2 regions of the Lysinibacillus irui genome follow, and region 2 is predicted to be linked to the other one. Evidence: riboswitches for the same ligand, from Rfam matches in the RefSeq annotation. Region 2 holds a riboswitch; the other holds the start of a gene.
The links. A riboswitch is a leader RNA that binds a small molecule or an ion and turns the genes downstream of it on or off. The one in region 2 is predicted to bind cyclic di-GMP.
Positions count from the first base shown of each region.

Region 1: another riboswitch for cyclic di-GMP. It lies ahead of OU989_RS13700 (amidase); the one in region 2 lies ahead of OU989_RS19360 (methyl-accepting chemotaxis protein).

Region 1 is NZ_CP113527.1:2,708,605-2,719,243, forward strand. It holds gene OU989_RS13690 (saccharopine dehydrogenase family protein) at 1-806, shown strand, start outside; gene nspC (carboxynorspermidine decarboxylase) at 803-1,942, shown strand; gene OU989_RS13700 (amidase) at 1,988-2,869, opposite strand; cyclic di-GMP riboswitch class I at 2,913-3,004, opposite strand; gene OU989_RS13705 (chemotaxis protein CheW) at 3,142-3,630, opposite strand; gene OU989_RS13710 (M20/M25/M40 family metallo-hydrolase) at 3,656-4,771, opposite strand; gene OU989_RS13715 (coiled-coil domain-containing protein) at 4,908-5,861, opposite strand; gene OU989_RS13720 (acyl-CoA carboxylase subunit beta) at 5,963-7,510, opposite strand; gene mce (methylmalonyl-CoA epimerase) at 7,516-7,929, opposite strand; gene prli42 (stressosome-associated protein Prli42) at 8,055-8,150, shown strand; gene OU989_RS13735 (aromatic acid exporter family protein) at 8,172-9,182, opposite strand; gene OU989_RS13740 (BrxA/BrxB family bacilliredoxin) at 9,334-9,774, opposite strand; gene meaB (methylmalonyl Co-A mutase-associated GTPase MeaB) at 9,936-10,639, opposite strand, start outside.
Region 2 is NZ_CP113527.1:3,833,807-3,844,445, forward strand. It holds gene OU989_RS19355 (SDR family NAD(P)-dependent oxidoreductase) at 1-552, opposite strand, end outside; gene OU989_RS19360 (methyl-accepting chemotaxis protein) at 542-2,293, opposite strand; cyclic di-GMP riboswitch class I at 2,401-2,486, opposite strand; gene OU989_RS19365 (hypothetical protein) at 2,715-2,909, opposite strand; gene OU989_RS19370 (YehS family protein) at 3,059-3,553, opposite strand; gene OU989_RS19375 (alpha/beta-type small acid-soluble spore protein) at 3,737-3,940, shown strand; gene OU989_RS19380 (MFS transporter) at 4,015-5,211, opposite strand; gene OU989_RS19385 (trypsin-like peptidase domain-containing protein) at 5,521-6,879, opposite strand; gene OU989_RS19390 (tRNA dihydrouridine synthase) at 7,141-8,109, opposite strand; gene rlmD (23S rRNA (uracil(1939)-C(5))-methyltransferase RlmD) at 8,294-9,658, opposite strand; gene cydS (cytochrome bd oxidase small subunit CydS family protein) at 9,768-9,890, opposite strand; gene OU989_RS19405 (cytochrome d ubiquinol oxidase subunit II) at 9,904-10,639, opposite strand, start outside.

The DNA of each region.
Region 1 (10,639 bases), 1.1 Mb from region 2:
ATCCAGGGGTTACAGGCGTTTTCACAGCTCATGCGCAAAAACATGAATTTGATGAAATCCACTATATCGATATCGTGGATGCAAATGCGGGAGATCATGGTTATCATTTCGCAACAAACTTCAACCCAGAAATTAACATTCGCGAAATTACAGCGAATGGTCGTTACTGGAAAGATGGTGAGTGGGTAGAAACTGCACCACTTGAGAAAAAAGAAGTTTATAACCTACCAGAAATCGGGCCAAAAGATATTTACCTTCTATACCATGAAGAGCTTGAATCACTAGCGAAAAATATCAAAGGTTTAAAACAAATCCGCTTCTGGATGACGTTCTCTGAAAAATACTTAACACACTTAAAAGTATTAGAAAACGTAGGTATGACATCAATTGAGCCGATCGAATTTGAAGGTCAAATGATTCAACCAATTCACTTCCTAAAAGCAGTATTACCAGATCCAGCTTCTCTTGGACCACGTACAAAAGGTAAAACAAATATCGGATGTATCATTCGCGGTCTAAAAGATGGCAAAGAAAAAACGTATTATGTTTACAATGTTTGTGATCACGAAGAGTGCTATAACGAGGTTGGTTCACAAGCGATTTCTTACACAACTGGTGTACCAGCTATGATTGGTGCAATGCTTGTGATGAATGGTCAATGGCGTAAACCGGGTGTTTGGAACGTGGAAGAGTTCGATCCAGATCCATTCATGGATGCACTAAATAAATGGGGTCTACCATGGCAAGAAAGCCATAACCCAGAATTACTTGACCTTGATTTAGATGCAAAGGAATTAAGCCGATGAAACCAATTGATTTTTCAAAAGTTCCATCCCCTTCCTATGTAGTGGATGAACGATTATTAACAAAAAATCTTGAGCTTTTAAAATCAATTCAAGATCGTACAGGCTGCCGAATTTTACTAGCCCTTAAAGGTTTCTCAATGCATTCAACATTCCCTTTAGTTGGGGAATATTTAGCAGGTATTACAGCCAGCTCACTGCATGAGGCACGCCTGGGCTATGAAAAAATGGGCAAGGAAGTTCACGTTTATGCTCCTGCATATATTGAGCATGAAATGGACGAGCTTCTAGGATATGTGGATCACATTGTTTTTAACTCATTTAACCAATGGGCACAGTACAAGGATAAAGTGAAATCTGCAGGTAAAACAATTGAATGTGGTATTCGAGTAAATCCTGAGTACTCTGAAATTGAAACTGCGCTTTACGATCCTTGCTATACAAATTCCCGTCTTGGTACGACTTTAGCTAACTTCGATAAATCACAACTTGACGGCATTGATGGCTTGCACTTCCATGCGATGTGTGAGCAAAACTCTGATACGTTAGAGCGTATTATTGAAGTAGTAGAAGAAAAGTTTGGTGATGTTTTACACCAAATGAAATGGTTAAACTTTGGTGGTGGCCACCATATTACACGTGAAGATTATGATGTAGAGAAACTTGTTCACATCATTAATTATATTCAAGAAAAGTATAACCTGCTTGTTTACCTAGAGCCAGGTGAAGCAGTAGCGCTTAATACAGGCTATTTAGTCGCTACAGTACTTGATATTCAAAAAAATGGGATGGACCTTGCTATTTTAGATACGTCAGCAACATGTCATATGCCTGACGTACTTGAAATGCCATACCGCCCAATGATCATTGGTTCTGGTCAAGCGAATGAATTCGCACACACATATCGCTTAGGTGGACTTACATGTCTTGCTGGTGATGTGATTGGCGATTATTCGTTTGAAGAGCCATTAAAACCAGGTGATCGACTTGTCTTCACAGATATGGCCCATTATTCAATGGTGAAAAACCATATGTTTAACGGCGTCAACCTCCCTTCTATCGTTTCTTATAATGATGAAGAAGGTATTAAAGTCATTCGTGAATTTAAATTCGAGGACTACAGTGGTCGACTGTCCTAATACCAATAGAAAAGTCCTTCCAGTTTTACACTGGAAGGACTTTTTTTATGGCCGCATGGTCATCCAATTCTCCACATAATGAATGGCTACTCCATGAAAAGCATCGTTATTTGAAAAATGTTGGTGAACAAGTATAAGCTGTTCATTCATATAAGCTTCTCCATTATCATAAAAAGTAATATTTTGCCCTTCCTCTGAAGCGCCTGTTTCTACACCAATTACAATCGATTTATTCACCGTGGAAGCATAAGCAATTTCATGCTCAACAATAGAAATAATATCTTTTGCAGCATCGCGATAGGCCATGATCGTCACACTATCCACATGGTCAATGACCCAATCAGCTAATAACCCTTTTCCAAATTCGTTATGATACTGAACTTCATCAAACCAAAATGGCATATCTACTTCTAAAGTAAGTTGTAACTGATTTGCTTGCTCACTTGCTTTCATTATTAGTGTTTGATAGGATCCTATCGTTTGTGCTTGATGTGAGCTCCATCCACTATTTAAATAAGGTTCAACATCAAGATGAACCCCAGAAAATTGCTCAGATTCAGTTGAATTCTCATTATATGTATGTAACCAATTAAACAACTCGTCTTGGCTTCGACTACCCTCAGCTGAAACCCAGCTTGCAGCACCATCCAATGCATAAATGCGAATACCTTTGTCAGAAGCGTTGCTAATAAACTGCTTATAGTCATCGTTCGCTATGCCTTGATCGATTTGCAGATAAACCTTTTTAACATCGTTATGTTCTAAAAATAATAATATTTTTTCTTGGTCATCCATGATGAGGGATGTATCCCACAGCCACGTAGCCTTTTCCTGTGTAGCCATTGCATCAACCTTTCCACTTGATAAAGCTAATGAACTAATCATGATGACGATTAGTGCTGTCCACATTTTTAATTGTCTCTTCATACAAACTAACTCCATTCTACTCGCCACGGCTCCTAGAACAGAACCTGGCAACCTGACAATCATGCACTGAAAATATAGTGTTTAGACTCATGGCTTTGCGTCCTTCCCTTTCGGTGAAGTTTGCCTTTTTCAGTTTTTTCTTACTCATTATCATACGCGGTTAGCAACGGTTTGTCTGTAGGTATAATGCATAATTGTCACATGTATGATCAGGTAAAAACGATAAAATACAGGTTAAATTTACTAGTCAAATATAAAAAAACGTAGAGTACTTAAGCCTCTACGTTTTCCTTTTCATTTTCAAGCATTTTGTGTAAATAATCGATAATTTCCCGAATGCCCTCTAATGAATTAACCAGTATTTTTGGATCAACATATGTTATCATACGATTTTCTAGATTAGCTACAGCTGTAAAGTAGCGCGTTTTACTATAATTGACAAGACCCAATTGTTGCAGTATGGAATCATCAAAATCAAGAATTTCACGGGCCTCTGTAACAAGTAATCCATAATTGACAACGTCCGTATTCATCACAATAATACGAGCAGTTGCTGTATTGGAGGAGCGGTTGTATAGTATTCGTTCAAAATCGAGAACGGGTACAAGCTCACCTCGAATTCTTGTAAAGCCTAGAAGATAGTTCGGTAAATGAGGAATAGGTGTTACATGCTCTAATTTTTCAATTGATATCGCTTGCTCTACAGGTACCGCATATTCCTCTGTCCCACAAGCAAAAACGACTGCTTTGACACTTTCCATGCGTTCACATCCTTCTATTCGACTGTTATTTTTTTGCAGATTCCTTGACGATTTCAACGAGTAAATCTGCTAATTTTTCTAATTCTTCGACTGGTATTTTTTCATTTGTTGTATGAATATCCTCGTATCCGACAGATAAATTCACTGTAGGAATACCAAATCCTGCGATCACATTCGCATCCGATCCTCCACCAGAAATACCTAATGTTGGTGTACGGTCAATATTGCGAACAGCTTCCATAGCAACCTGCACAACTTTATCTGTTTCTGTTACACGGAATCCAGGATACATAAGCTTCACTTCCACTTCTGCACGTGCGCCTAATGAAGCTGAAACCTGTTCAAATGTTTCCTGCATATGCTTTGTTTGGGCATCTAATTTAGCTTGATCAATGGAACGTGCTTCAGCTAGAATCGTCACTTCATCACATACGATATTCGTTGCTTGGCCACCTTCGAAGCGTCCAATATTAGCTGTCGTTTCCTCATCTAAACGCCCAAGCTTCATTTGAGCAATACACTTAGATGCTACTGTAATAGCGGAAATACCTTTTTCAGGAGCAACCCCAGCATGTGCCGTTTTGCCAATAATCTTTGCAAAAATTTTCGCTTGGAATGGTGCGGCTGTTACGATCCCACCTACTTTGCCATCACTATCCACCGCAAAGCCATACTTTGCTTTAATGTTAGATGGATCTAACTCTTTAGCACCAGCAAGACCGCTCTCTTCACCAGCGGTAATAATGAATTCTATATCTCCGTGCTCTATATCTTGCTCTTTTAATCGCTTGACCATCTCAAAGAGTGCTGCTAGGCCTGCCTTATCATCAGCACCTAAAATTGTCGTACCATCGGATACGATATAACCATCTTCACGCAGGGATGGTTGAATGCCTTTCCCTGGAACAACTGTATCCATATGAGAAGTAAAATAGATTGGCTCTACATCTAGAGTACCTTTTAAAGTGGCGATAATATTGCCTGCTCCATGTCCATTACGCGTATGTGCATCATCTTGGATGACTGTAAATCCAAGTGCAGTTAATTTATCTACAAGAATTGGTGCAATTACTTGTTCATGCTTTGTTTCTGAATCAATTTGAACGAGCTCAAAAAACTCTTCTACTAAACGACTTGTCATGTTGTAAAACTCCCTTAGTTTACGTGTTCTTCCACGTTATAGTATACGTATTATTTTAGCACAACGTCAGAAGAGTTGAAATCACTTGAACAATCCGACAGACAAAAAGTCCGAGAAAAAAATCCTCAGACTTTCCTTAGACATTTAAAATAGCCTCTTTTTCTTCTATTATCGTTTGTAGATAGCTCACTGCTTTGTTATGTTTATCCCGTAAGCGCCAAATTGTATTATGTACATCATCTTGCACACGTGATACCTGTTCCCTTGCAGTTGAAATTTTAGAATGGACAGACCAGGCTGAAAAAATATCATCAAAGAAGTAGTCAGCAAATTTAACGAAACCATCTGTCTCCACATGGAGTGATTTTGTTGACATCTCATGAACATCCAATAATTCATTATGAAAACGTTGCAAGGCAATTTGAGCACTGTGTAAGTAGTTCTCCGATTGATCGAGTGCATCGTGCTTTAAGTGAGTGGCAATAAGTCCACCGCCAAAAAAAGTATCCCAAGTGGAGTATCCGCTGGCAGAATGTAATGAAGCTGCCGCTTGCCCTAGCTTTGTTAAGGCTACTTCTCCTGCTTCCTCAGCTTCTTGGATTTCTGTTATCAGTTGTTTGGTTAACATTTCTTCATTTGCTAAATGCTCTAGTCTAGCTGCTTGTGCTGGATCATGAAGCTGTAAGTACTTGTTCTTTTTTGAAAGTACCTGTTTCAGTGCTTGTTGTAAGGCCACTTCATCTATTTGCGTTAGTTTATGCTTTACTTGAATGTTATCTTCAGTTAAGTCAACTTGCATTTTTTTTGCTTCATTCATCTTTAATTCAAGTACCGCTGCTTTATCAATTTTTTCTGCACGAAGCTCATCTTGTTGTCCAGTCCACGTACGAATCATATTCATAAACGAGAAACTATCTAATTTATCCAGTTTGGATCGAATTTGATTGAGTGCTGCTGTATGTTGGTCTATTTCCTGTTGTGTAAGTTCAATTTGGCTATTCAGTAACTGACTTTGCTCCTTTAATCTGGATGCTTTTCTTAGTTGTGCATGAATCTTTTCTTGCTCTGTTTGTAATTGCTGCCATTCCATTCATCTCAACTCCTCTTATCTATCAGTACGGATGACAAGGAAAAATGTTTCATTTAAAAAAAGAAAAACCTAGTAACTATCACGCTACTAGGCTTGTTTTTTTATAGTGGAATGTTACCGTGTTTTTTCTCTGGACGAGTTTCGTGTTTGTTTGCTAGCATATCTAGTCCTTGAATTAGCTTAATACGAGTATCTCGAGGATCGATAACATCGTCTACCATTCCACGTGAAGCTGCAACATAAGGGTTTGCAAATTTTTCTTTATATTCTTCAATTTTGGCAGCACGTGTCGCTTCTGGGTCATCCGATTTCGCTATTTCACGTGCAAAAATAATGTTCGCGGCACCTGCTGCACCCATAACAGCAATTTCAGCATTTGGCCAAGCAAATACCAGGTCTGCACCAATAGATTTAGAGTTTAAGGCAACGTAAGCGCCTCCATAAGCTTTACGTAAAATAACTGTAATTTTTGGTACTGTCGCTTCTGAATAAGCATAAAGGATTTTCGCACCATGACGAATAATACCGCCATGCTCTTGTTTAACACCTGGGAAGAAGCCAGATACGTCTTCAAATGTGATGATTGGAATATTGTAAGCATCACACGTGCGAATGAAACGAGCCGCTTTATCAGAAGAATCAATATCTAATCCACCTGCAAGTACTTTTGGTTGGTTACAAACAAGTCCAACTGATTCACCAGCAATACGTGCAAAACCAACAACTACGTTTTTTGCAAACTCTGCGTGAACCTCCATGAACGAATCTTCATCCACTACTTGTTCTACAACTCTTCGTACATCATATGGTCGCGTTGTTTCAATTGGCACTGTATCCACGATTTCTGGACGGTAGTCATCCCCTTCAGGACGTGCTTGACGAGGTGCCTTTTCTTTATTATTTTGTGGTAAATAGCTTAATAGTTTCTTAATTTGATCAATTGCTTCTTCTTCAGATGGTGCGCGGAAATGAGCGTTTCCACTTACTGCATTATTGACTTTTGAACCACCTAAATCTTCAGCGGAGATTTTCTCACCCGTTACGGTTTCGATTACTTTAGGTCCTGTAATGAACATTTGAGATGTTTTATCAACCATTAGGATAAAGTCAGTAATAGCCGGAGAATATACCGCTCCACCAGCACATGGTCCCATAATAACAGAGATTTGCGGAATCACCCCTGAATAAATCGCATTACGGTAGAAAATGTGACCATAACCATCAAGAGAAAGAACACCCTCTTGGATACGTGCGCCACCTGAATCATTGATGCCGATAAATGGTGTACCATTTTTCGCAGCTAGGTCCATTACCGTCGCCATTTTTTTCGCATGCATTTCACCAAGAGCTCCACCAAACACTGTGAAATCTTGAGAGAATAAGTATACAGGACGGCCATTGATTTTTCCGAAACCGGTTACAACACCATCACCAGGACCTTCCATTTTGTCCATCCCGAAATCTACTGTACGATGCGTAATAAATGGATTGATTTCAAAAAATGTGCCATCATCTAGCAATAATTCAATACGTTCACGAGCTGTTAATTTTCCTTTTTCGTGCTGTTTGTCGATGCGCTCATAGCCACCACCAAGTTCAATTACCGTCTTACGATCATATAAATCATTGATTTTGTCGAACATATCCATATTGATCACTTATCCCCTTTTCCACTTTTATCACATAATTCATATAACACACCGAATGAAGATTTCGGATGCATGAACGCAACCTCTGCACCACCAGCACCTGGCCCTGGCTCGTCGGATAATAGACGTACACCTTTCTCCCGAAGCTCTGCCATACGCTCACGAATTCCTGTCACTCCGAAGGCCACATGATGAATGCCTTCTCCACGTTTCTCAATAAATCCATGAATGGCGCTCTTTTCACTCATTGGTTCTAATAGCTCTATTTTTACGTTGCCTGCGTCGATAAATGCCACACGAACCTGTTGAGATTCTACTTCTTCTACTTTCAACAACTTTAAACCTAAAGTTTCTGTATAATATGTAATGCGTTCATCAAGATCGCGCACCGCAATCCCAATATGGTCTACTTTCTCCATGGTGACATCTCCTTCTGTTATGGTACATACTCTATTTTACAGACTTTTTTGTCAAAACTCTACTACTTGAGAAATTTTTCAGATTTGCTAAACTATTTATAAGAAAAGAAGGAGCGAACGAGCATATGAGTAATAAAAAGTTTCAAAAAATTGTTGTTTATAGCATGATAGCGATTATGCTAATCTCATCTCTAGCATTCGGATTATCTATGCTAGTTTAAGGCAAGGCACAAGCGTCCACACTACTGTGGGCGCTCTTTTTTGACCTTTAAACCCTTAAATGATTGCTTTATTTCTAAATACCTGTCCATTTCCTCTATAAACTGATAGAGGGCTGCCTGGGCGATAAATTGCTCATGATTTTGTGGTAAAGGTAACTGTGAAAAATCATGTTTAACCTGCTCTAACTTTTCTCGATAATGTCGCGCTGTATTTCCAGAGTGAACATGCTCACCAAGGTCTTGTAAAAAATCTGCCACAATTTCAGCCTCTTGTACTATAACAGGTAATGTTGTAATTTTTGGAAGTACTCTTTCAATAATTTCTAACTGCCGCTCACGCATATCAAAATACTTGTAGTAATCATTTTTTCGTCTCATAAAATGATTTTCAACATCTTTAAATGCTAAAGACTTGGCATCATCTAATGTTTTTATCGCTTCTATGATTTCATGCCCATCCCACAGCATATCTCCTTGTCGTAAATAGCTTGCAATTTCTATAAAAATCTTACTATAAAGCTCCTCAATTTTAACTCTATAGTAATTTAATTCCTTTTGAATGTCTGGCATATACATATTAATGGCAATTCCCGTTCCATAACCGATAGCCATTAATGCTAATTCATTATAAACAAGTGCCAGCGAAAAACCTTCAGCAGCGTATATATGCATAATAATGACGACACTGGAAATAAATCCGTCTGCAACTTTTAACGACACGATGGTTGGTATAAACAGTATTAACATACCCGCTAATGTAAGTGGATGATAAGCAAAAAGCTCAAAGCTCACAAAAGCAAAAATCATCGCAATAATACTTGAGACCAATCGTGTATATGCTGCATAAATGGATTTCTTTTTCGTAGGCTGCACACATAATATGGTTAGAATACCAGCAGATGCATACGAGGCTAAATCAAAATATTGAGCAATGGCAATTGCAATTGCTGCACCGATTGCTGTTTTTAACGTTCGATAGCCGATTGAAAACTTCTTCAGGCCGACTGCCTCCCATCCTTTAGTACTCTTCACTCATATAGCTAATCATTTAGCCAATATTACAAAAATTTTAATAATAACGGAACTCACTATATATGGAGATAAGTAGGTAGCCTACATAGATAAAGTTATCTATGTGGCTATTCTACTTACATTTAATGATTTTTCTTATACAAGAATAGAATTACAGTTCGTCACAGTATTCTTCAAAGTTAGCTTGTAAATTTGTTACAACTGACATTGGGTCATGCCCTTCGATTTCATAGCGACCAACTTCGGCTACTACTTGTCCATCCTTTAAAAGCACGAATGATGGTGAAGAAGGTAAGTGATCTTCCCCGAAATGATAACGTGCTGCTGCAGTAGCTTCTTTATCTTGCCCTGCAAATACTGTTACTAAATGATCTGGGCGTTTATCGTAATGTACGCATTGTGCAGCTGCTGGACGAGCAATACCACCCGCACAACCACATACTGAGTTAACCATAACTAATGTAGTACCTGGGCGAGCAAACGCCTCTTCAACAGCTTCTGGTGTTTTAAGTTGTTCGTAACCAGCTGCCTCAATTTCAGCACGTGCTGTTTTTAAAATTTCCTGCATAAATAAATCGTAATCCATATTCATATAGCGATAGCTCCTTTCAAGTCGGCGTCATTTTAGCTTTATTTTATATAGTTGGTATTTGACGCTCATACATCTCTTATCATAGCAGTTTGCAAAGAATTTGTGCACCTTCTTGCTCAACACAAATCACTTGATTTTACTAAGATTTCAATATGACTAGTTTACTTGTCTTCCTGCTCTTCGCTAAATAAACGATCAACACCCTGTGTGACTGTCAATTGTCCGCTTAAAATTTGGCGTTCAAGCAGCTGTACATGGGCTTTTCGCTGTGGATTCCCATAAAATAAATCAATTAGATGATCAGTAATCATAGTTTGGAACCACTCTTTTGTTTGATTTTGACGTCGAGTAGCCCAATATTGATTGTCTTCCACAATTTGTTTGAATTGTTCAATTGTCGCCCAAACCTTATCAAGTCCCCGTTTTTCTAGTGAACTCACTGGCATCGATGTTGACATCCAACCAGGTGTGGCAGGCTGTAAAAAATGTAAAATTTGCTTATACTCTGCAACTGTTTTTTTGGCTAAACGAACATTATCACCATCCGCTTTATGCACGATAATGGCATCCGCTAATTCCATGATTCCTTTTTTCATGCCTTGCAGCTCATCGCCAGCCCCTGTTAAAACGAGTAATAGGAAGAAATCAACCATCCCACGGACATAGGTTTCACTTTGCCCAACACCAACGGTCTCAATTAAGATCACATCATAGCCAGCCGCTTCACAAACTAACATTGTTTCACGTGTCTTTTTATGAACACCCCCTAGGGTACCTGCTGATGGGGATGGACGGACAAATGCAGTAGGCTTCTTGACGAGCTCCTCCATGCGCGTTTTATCCCCAAGAATACTTCCTCCGGATA
Region 2 (10,639 bases):
AACAGCGTTGACAAGTATTGAAGGTGCTAACTCTCTAGCTAATGCCTTTGTAAAAGCATTGATAGCGCCTTTTGCCGCTGAGTAATGAGTAAATTCCTCACAACCTAGGCTGCCAATATCGGATGATATATTGATGATTTTCCCTGTATTGCGTTCCTTCATTCTTTTAGCTGCTTCACGGCAATTGTAGAAGCAACCATATAAATGAACTTTAATCATTTTATCCCACTGTTCATCCGTTAAATCTGTAATGCTAGATCCCTGTGCAAATCCGGCGTTATTTACAAGAATATCAATTTCCCCGAAGTGCTCGTCCATAAATTGATGCATCGCTTGTACTTCTTGTGAGTTAGAAACATCGGCATGGAAAGTTAAAGCTTTCACACCAAACTTTTCTGCTTCAGCACGTACAGCTTCTGCCTCTTGCTCATTCCCAATATAATTGATTAAAATATTCGCACCATGTTGAGCAAAGCCTAATGCAATGGCCTTGCCAATTCCTTTACTTGAGCCAGTAATTAATACATTTTTACCTGTAAAGTTAATTTCCATCCTGATCATTCTCCAATTTGAATTTTGCAACAAGCCCTTGTAGCTCTTCAGCTGTTTTTCCTAATGAAGAAGAGGCATCCTTTACTTCCTGCATTGTAGATAATTGCTCTTGTGTAGATTTCGAAACATTTGAAGAGAATTCTGCTGACTGCTCTGCCGATTGTTTAATATTATTGACAGATGCCGCTACTTCCTCTGATGAGGCAGAGATTTGTTGTGAGGCAGCTGAAATTTCACGTATTTGGCTAGCTACTTCTTCTGATGAAGTAAGAATTTCTTTAAAGATTTCTCCTACTTCATTCGTGAATGCCATACCCACTTTAACATCCGCTTTCCCTTTCTCCATTACAGTTATCGAAGCGTTAGAATCAGATTGAATAGAACTAATTAGATTATAAATTTCTGTTGCTGACTGTGAAGATTGTTCAGCTAAACGTCTCACCTCATCGGCTACAACAGCAAAGCCTTTACCATGCTCACCTGCTCGTGCTGCTTCAATAGCGGCATTCAATGCTAACAGATTTGTTTGATCGGCAATAGCAGTAATCAAGCTTACAATTTCACTTATTTTTTTCGTATTGACATGTAAACCATTAATTGTTGTCCCTATTTGTTCAACAGAATCATTAATTAATTCCATTTGTGCAATAACTTGCTGTACAACTTGATTACCTCGTTCAGAAGCTTGCGAAGCCGAAATAGAAGATTCCGCAGCCGTGTTAGCAGAGTCAGCAATTTGCTGGATACCTGTAGCTGTCTCTTCCATTGCAGCAGCTGTTTCTTCTGTCATGGTCATAGAAGCTTCAGCATTCTGAGTGATTAGTTTCATATCTTGTGCAATATTTGTGGAGCTATTATACGTCTCCCCAGCATGTACCGTTAATTGATTGGCTGCTGAAGAAACATGATTTGAAGTATTTCTTATGTTTAAAATAATATGTTGTAAATTAGCAACCATTGTACGAATGGACTCAGATAATTTTCCAATTTCATCTTTTGACGTATCTAAATCCACATCGATTAATTCGCCATTGGCAACTTGATTTGCAACATTTACTACTTTTTTAAGTGGTTTTAAAAGACGGTCTATAATTATGTAAACTAAAACTAATAAAATTAATATTCCGATAATAGCAATAACAATTTGTTTAATAACACTTGTTTTAATTATCGTATTAATATAATCAGCGGAGTAATCAATTCCTAATAATGCAATCAGTTGTCCGTTATCATCTTTAATTGGACTAAAAACGGTTCTCCAAGAGCCAAAAGGATCTTCAAAAATATCCGTTACTTCCGTACTATTATTTTCAATAGCCTTCTTTGCTGTTTCAACATGTTCATCCGCTAAATCAGTAAAAATTTCTCCGGCTTCATACACCTCATTTAAATTGGTTGTATAACCGATTGGGTTGACCCCACCTTCATCTTGAACGTCCCAAATATAGCTCCAACTCATAATACCTTGTTGTTCCTGGATCATATCGAGTTGTTTTTGGATCTTTGTAAACTTAGCGTTCTTTTCCCCTTTTTCAGACAATAAATCTTTTACTTCATCACTATCTAAATTCATAGCTGTCAATAAACCAACACTTTTTAACTCTTGCTCTAAGTCGACAGTCATCCGATTATTTAATTCGCTAATACTTTGCGAAGTAATAATGGCGATGAGCAGTAACACTACAATTGTAACCGTCAGTAAAAGTTTGTTTTTTAATGAGGCATTTTTTAATAACTTCATGATCTTTTTCCTCCTTACAATGATTTTTTTGCAAAAAAATAACCTATTTCAAAAGAAATAGGCATAAAAGAACATAAACTAGAAATTGATGGATATAACTAGCAGTCTTTTGCAACCCAGCCATCCTAGCAATTATTGCCTTAGACCTGTAGCTTTGCGTCTCTACTTTTCAGTAAATTTGCCTATATTTCCACTCCCAAAATTAACACAGCAGGTAAAAGTAGTCAATGCTATCCAGGTAAAATATACATACTTTATACTATTTTACCCTTCGTTAACAAATGGTTGATTGATTGAAAATACAGCAACGTGAAGCATTCATTCACCATTTCTTTTCATAAAGAAAAACAGCTACAACTGTTTTTAACGTTGTAGCTGTCTATTTTTCATCATTTCACTTACCCCTAAGTGTTTGAATACATTATACGTTTTGTGTAACAAGTAAAACAGATGGTATAAAGGATAGTGCAAACATAGTGATATACCAAACTGAAGTACGTCGTAATGAAAAACGAACTTTCTTTCGTTCTGCATAAAAAATATCTAACATTACTGCAACAATAAAAGGCATTGTAACACATGCAATAGCTACCAATAAGATGTCAAAATAAATCATACAAGCACCCCTTTGTTTGTGAACATTTTTCATCTTTTTTGTGAACATTTTGTGATAATTTTATTGTACACAATTTCGTCACAAAATGTCAACAAAATTTAAAGAAAAAAATGGTACTTTTTGATTTCTATTGACAAGGCATTTATGCTTTATTCTCTATACTTATATGTTAAGCCTCTTAAAAAATTCCGAACGAATGAATCGCCACATTCTTTATAATTGCGATGGCTTGGATTTCTTAATAAAGCGCCTAATTCACCTTTTGTAACTTTGATTCCACCATCATATAAAATTTCGAGCATATCCTCTGTTGTTAACGCTAAGGCAATTTTTACTTTCTTTAAAAGCATATTATTTGGACTTTCTTTGCCTGTCACAGGTAGCGGTCCTTCAGGCTGACCATCCTTTGATTTTTGTGGTCCACGTTTAAAAGTAATTAATCCATTTAAAAATGCTTCAAGCATTTTATTATTACATTTGATGTATTCTTCTGGCGCTTCTTCCTCATCATTAATCTTAATGAGCATATTTAAGACTTCTTCTTTCGAATAGTCGAGTCCGCCTAATTTAAAAATTTCCACCATATCAACATTTTTTATATCTAGTGCATAGCGTAAGCGAATTAAAATATCATTATTCGTCATTATATTGTCCTCCTTTTACTCCTACTATAGAAATGAGCCAGGCTTTATTATAACAGAGAGTTTGCTGATTATTGCTAGCTTTCCACAAGTTGTTGTTGTTAGCAATTAGCGTGTGCGTTTCCTTCTTTTAAAATGTATGAAAAATACGTTAGCAACCATTCTAAACTCAAGGAGGTGAGAAAAATGGCTAACAATAACCGCAGTTCAAATAAACTTCTAGTACCTGGTGTACATGAAGCTGTCAATCAAATGAAATACGAAATTGCACAAGAGTTTGGCGTTCAGCTAGGGCCAGAAGCATCTTCTCGCGCAAATGGTTCCGTAGGAGGAGAAATTACAAAACGCCTTGTAGAAATCGCTGAGAAACGTTCAAAAGGTTTACTATAATTAATTAAAAACTAATAAGAAAAGAACGAATCCCATTTGAAGAAGTGGAATTCGTTCTTTCGTGATTTTAAAAATTATGCTGTTTGCATTTCCTTGCTGGAGCTTTTAAGCGTGAGCATAACGATAAAGGAAATACAATATAGTGCTGCTAAGTAAATCATTACAACTGTCATATCATAGCTTTGTAAAATATAGCCGACAAAGATTGGTGAAAATCCACCAATAGCTCGACCAAAGTTAAATATCGTGTTTGTTGCTGTACTGCGAATTTGTACTGGATAGAAGCTGCTAATTAATGCACCATACCCTGCAAACATTCCGTTAGAGAAGAATCCTACAACCGCACCACCAATTAATATAGCTGCTGCACCAGTGGCAAAGGAATAAAGGAACACTGCACAAGCAGATGCTAATAAAAAGATACCAAACGATCGCTTCGCACCAAAGCGATCCATAAATCTACCAAATGTCAGCATCCCAATTATCATCCCGACGGCAGTACTAATTGTCCACAATGCTGAGCTTGAGACAGATAAACCTTGCGATTTCTGTAGCATCGATGGTAACCAAATCATCAGACCATTATAGCCTGCGATTTGAACAGTAGCCATTAAAATTAGAGAAAGAGTCGTTAGTGTAATGCGTGGAGAAGCAAATAACTGAGCTAGTTTTCCCTTCTCTTGCTTGTTATTATCTTTTTTCTGCGATGCTAACCATTCTGGTGATTCCTCCAGATTTTTACGAACAATAAAGGCGAAAATCACTGGTAATAACCCAACGAAGAATAATGCTCTCCATCCTAAAGTTGGTAAAATGATGGCACTTAATAATGCTGCTAATATAACCCCATATTGTGCTCCTACACTTACATACGAAGAAGCTCTACCTTGTTTATTTTTTGGCCAAGCTTCCGCTACAAGCGCCATACCAATACCATATTCCCCACCGGCACCTAGACCGGCGATAAATCTATAGACATAAACTTGTTCAATGCTTGTTGCTACTCCTGTTAAGGCTGTACCGATAGCAAATAGTATGACCGTATACGTAAACACTTTAACACGACCATATTTATCTGCTAACACCCCGAAAATAATTCCACCAAGTAGCATCCCAATATTCGTGATGGATGAAATCAATCCACCTGTTGCAAGATCAATATTAAATTCTGCAATAATCATTGTCATGGCAAAAGAAATAAACATAATGTCCATTCCTTCTAAAGTCAACCCAGCCACTGAAGCGACAACGGTTTTTTTCCGATAATCCATTCTTTCTAACCTCCAAGTTTTCTAGTTGTCTATCTCTTTTAGTGTTCGAGTGAATGGATTAAAGATGTCTTGTCCATTCTCTTTTGAAGCCTCACGGGACTTCCTTTAAAAGAGGGATGTGAACAAAAATAAAGCCCTTCTGTCACAGAGGACAAAAGGGCATGCCAAAGCAAAGATATTAGCTTAAAAATATCATGTAGCCCTTTTCAGCCTCTCTGGACCGTATTAAAGGTAATTTATATCGTTCATTTATACCGTTCTACATTCTATAAGATTACGAATGAAAAAGCAATGGTTGAATAGTGGAAATTAACTCGGTAACTCTATAAAGTTTTGAGCAAACTGATAAATTAAATGTGCAGGCACAGCCAAGTTAAGATTCTGGCCATCATCAAAGCCAGCTGTAATCAAACCGACTAACCTCCCATGCATATCCAATAAAGCACCACCAGAACTGCCATTTGAAATTGCAGCTGTAAATTGAATCATAGACATATTTCGTAGATCCCTAAAACCCGAAACAATTCCATCAGAAACTGAATTAAATAATCCTAAAGGACTGCCAATCGCAACAATTTTCTGCCCACGAACTAATTGACCATCTACTTTAACAGGTAAAGGTTTGCTTTTCCTCTCCACCTTTAAAATAGCCAAATCATGCATATCATGATATTTCACAAATTGGTGGGTAATATACTCATTGGTATCATTTTCATATATTACAGAATAATATTTTCCACCACCCACAACATGTAGGTTCGTTAAAATATAACCATCTTGATGGAGAACAACACCAGACCCAAAACATAAAACATTGTCATCCTCCCCGAATGTCTTAATCATCACAACAGATGTCGCAAAAGCAGCCAGCTGCTCATAACTACATTCTTCTGTAATAGCTGTGTAATTAGGGGTTGGGACAGGCATTGGTTGTGGCGGGAGTATGCTTTTCATCGACCGTATCTTAGGGATTATTAATTCTTGTTTATAGCAATCACGACATTTATGTAAAGTGGATGATGCTGCAATAATGGGATGCAAATTGGCAATATCACCTTTCGGATTCATATAACAAATATCACATCCTAATGTGGATAAAAAATATAAGAATAATAATTCGTGCTGAGTAATGTCCCCTATAAAAACAATTTTCTGTGATGTACAGTTATCCTGAGAAAAAATTTGAGGCAAATAAAAATCCATCCAGTATAAAAATTTTACTGCAAAGTTTTTCAGTAACGTATCATTAGCCTGTGGCTGTTGTTCCTTATAAAGATGAATGATTTGTTTAAAGCTCAGCTTTTTTGTCCATTCAAGTTGATCATTCGTTAACGTACCGCATAATGGTGTTTTATAAAGTATGGGAATATTATCAACTGCGGCCTGCAATTTTTCCCAAAGCTCCGTCAATCCATCTATATCTTTTTTATTATTAATAACCTCAAGCCTATGTAGTCGTAAATAAAATACACTTTGATTTGCGAAATATTCATCCATTTTTAAAATATCTTCTTTATAAAGATCAACAGAATCAGGTATGCCGATATAACGTTGAAAAATAACTTCCTTCGTAAAGGCACTACCGTTAGGATTGATCTGCATAAAGTCCTGAAAAGGGTTTGCCGACTTTTTATACTTAATTTTTAACGGTCTAGTTGTTACAATCATCTTCATACAACTCCTATAAGCACGTCATTAACAATACTTATATACAATTCTCTGACATTCTTTTAAATCCTCTAAAAAAATCCAAATCTTTAAAGAATGGACACTTCTAGTAATTTCAATAAAAAACTTATCAGATGTAATTGAACAGCCTTGCATAAAACTACATCTCTTGCAGCGGTAAACCCCTCTTTATGATTACAAAAAAACCGTTGCTAATAATAGCAACGATTTTTCAAACTCCTTAGACTTTACCGTTCATTATTATTCAATATGGTTTGATTCAAAATGATCAAGCAATGCACGTACTTCATCAGTTGATTTCGTGTTCATCAATTGACTTCTTAATTCACTAGCTCCACGGAATCCTTTGACGTAAATTTTGAAGAAGCGATGAAGCCCCGTGATCGAACGTGGTAGTACTTCTGCATAGTGATCTTGAAGATCGAGCTGCAGTCTTAACAGGTCAAGGTATTCTTTACTGCTATGTTCTTTTGGTTTTTTTTCAAAGGCAAACGGATTTTTAAAAATACCTCGTCCAATCATAACACCATCAATACCATATTGTTCAGCAAGCTGAAGCCCAGTTTGACGATCAGGGATATCTCCATTGATGGTTAGTAGCGTATTTGGTGCAATACGGTCACGTAGCTTTTTGATTTCCGGAATGAGCTCCCAATGTGCATCTACTAGGCTCATTTCCTTTCTTGTACGTAAATGAATCGAAAGGTTTGCAATATCTTGTTTTAAAATATGTGTGAGCCACTCCTCCCACTCATTCACATCTTTATAGCCAAGTCGTGTTTTCACACTAACAGGTAGTCCACCTGCCTTTGCTGCCTGAATTAATTCTGCCGCAACGTCTGGACGGAGAATTAGTCCACTACCTTTCCCTCTCGATGCTACATTCGGTACAGGGCAGCCCATATTAATATCGATACCTTTAAAACCTAGCTCAGCCATGCCCATACTCATTTGACGGAAATAGTCGGGATTATCCCCCCAAATATGTGCCACCATAGGCTGTTCATCCTCGGTAAAAAGCAAACGGCCACGCACACTTTTCTGTCCTTCAGGATGACAATAGCTGTCGGAATTTGTAAACTCTGTGAAAAAGACATCTGGTCGACCAGCTTTACTTACTACATGACGAAAAACAACGTCCGTCACATCTTCCATTGGTGCAAGTACAAAAAATGGCCGTGGTAAATCACGCCAAAAATTATCTATCATGTTAATTCCAAATCCTCTCACTATGCTCTAAACTTTTTTATTTTACATGTATACCATGAAACATAAGTACATGTTTATGATAAAAATCAACAATGTTTATTGTAACGAAATTCTGCCCTAAATGGTATTTTAAAAAACAAAAAAGCAGATGATATAGATTTTTTCTATATCTACTGCTTTTCAATTATACTAACTCCAACCATGCCACCGCTTCACAATGCGTCGAATGCGGGAACATATCTACTGGCTGAATTTCCTGTGTTTGATAGCCACCATCCTCCAAAATACGAAGGTCGCGTGCTAATGTGGCTGGGTTACAGGATACATAAACTACCCGTTTTGGACGCTGTTCTAAAATTGTTTTTAGAAGTGCTTCATCGCAGCCTTTGCGTGGTGGATCCACAACAAGCACATCCGCTTCTTTGCCTTCTTTATACCATCTCGGAATAACTTCCTCTGCAGGGCCTGCCTCAAAATAAGTATTTGTAAAACCATTGAGTACTGCGTTGCGTTTGGCATCTTCAATTGCTTGTGGGACAATTTCAACTCCCATGACTGCTTTTGCTTTTTGTGCAAGGAATAAAGAAATCGTACCAATTCCACAATACGCATCAATGACGCGTTCATCACCCTGCAAGTCAGCATAATCCAGTGCTTGTTTGTAGAGGACCTCTGTTTGCTCTGGGTTGACTTGATAGAAGGAGCGAGCTGAAATTTCAAAGCGTACGTCGCCAATTGTATCTATAATGACATCCTTGCCCCAAAGGTTGATCGTGTCATCACCAAAAATCACATTGGTTTTCTCACTATTTACATTTTGCATAATTGATGTGACATTCGGAACAAGCTTTTGAATCACTGTAATGGCTGCCTCTTTTTGAGGGAACTTTTTCTTTTTGGTCACGAGGACAACCATGACTTCACCTGTTGCTCGTGCCTTTCGAATGACAACATGACGTAGCATTCCTTCATGTGTATGTTCGTTGTAAGGGCGAATCCCTATCGCGTTTAATTCTTTTTTCAAGCCAGCTAGAATTGCGTCTGCTTCTCCTGTTTGAATTAAGCAACGTTCCATATCAACAATGCTATGTGTTTTTGTTTTATAAAACCCTGCAATCGCTTGACCTGACTCATTTTCAGAGAAAGGAATCTGCGCTTTATTACGATAATGCCAAGGCTCTTTCATTCCTTTTACAGGAAGAACTGGTGCATCAATTTTACCAATGCGCTGCATCACATTACGCACCATATTTTCTTTCCATTTTAGCTGTCCCTCATAGGATAAATGCTGTAATTGACAGCCGCCACATTGTTTGAAATAGGCACAAGGTGCTTCTACTCGGTCTGGTGATGGCTCGATAATTTCTACAACTTTTGCAAAGCCATAATTTTTCAAAGTTTTCATCACATGGATTTCAGCTGTTTCATTTGGTAGTGCGCCTTGTATAAATAATGGATAGCCCTCAACCTTAGCGACACCATTACCATCATGCGTTAAATCTTCTATATAAACAGTAAGTCGTTCATTTTTTTTCACGGGTGCTGACATTCGTACATCCTCCATTTCAATCTCCTTATTGTAGCATGTGTTGGCGAATGAAAAAAGAACAAGACTTGCCGTCATCATTTCTCTTGTAGCTCACTTGAAAAAAGAGCCGCTATTCGCGACTCTTTCCTTGCTCTTTAGTAATATGATAATCCCTTGGTGCCCACCAAAAAGCACACAAGATACCAAGAATGACGACAATAAAAGGCGCATAAAAAATTAAAAAACTTTGCATAATTGATTTCCTCCTATGCGTGATTGTCTTCTTTTCCTGTCACATAGTTTTTATTGAACAAGAATAATTTCATCAATAAATAAAGTGAAGGGAGAAGAAGACACAGCCCTAAAATAAATGCGATGACTAAAGCAATCGCCATTTGTGTGCTTGTGAAGCTATCGTAAATTGTTAAATACGGATACAGTAAATATGGATATTGCGCAATACCATACGCAAAGAAAGCTACTGCAAATTGAGCTATAAGAAGACCAACTGCGAGACCGTATTTTTTACGCATCGCAATGAGTATGACTGTGATGATAAATAAAACAGCTGAAATCGCAAACATCCACCATAAATTAACCATGTGGCTAAAACTTTCTGGATTGATGGATTTCATTTCATACATAATGCCAAGTGCACTAATCATAAGCGGTGCTGCCCACACAAGTGCATATTTTCGCATCAGTTTTGTTGCTTCTTTGTCATTTGCTTTATGGGCATACCAAGTTAAAAATACAGCCGATATATACAATACAGCAGCAATACTTAGTACTACGATGCTCCATGCAAATGGACTTGTATATAAAGTCCAATAGTTTAGCACAGGTTGCCCTTCGACTAGATCAACATAGCCTCCACCCGCAATGGCAAAGACCACAGACAAGGAAGCGGGAATTAATAAACCTGCCACACCATATGTCAGTGTATATCCTATATGTCCTCGTGTTCCATAGGATTCAAAGGCATAGTAGGAGCCTCGAATT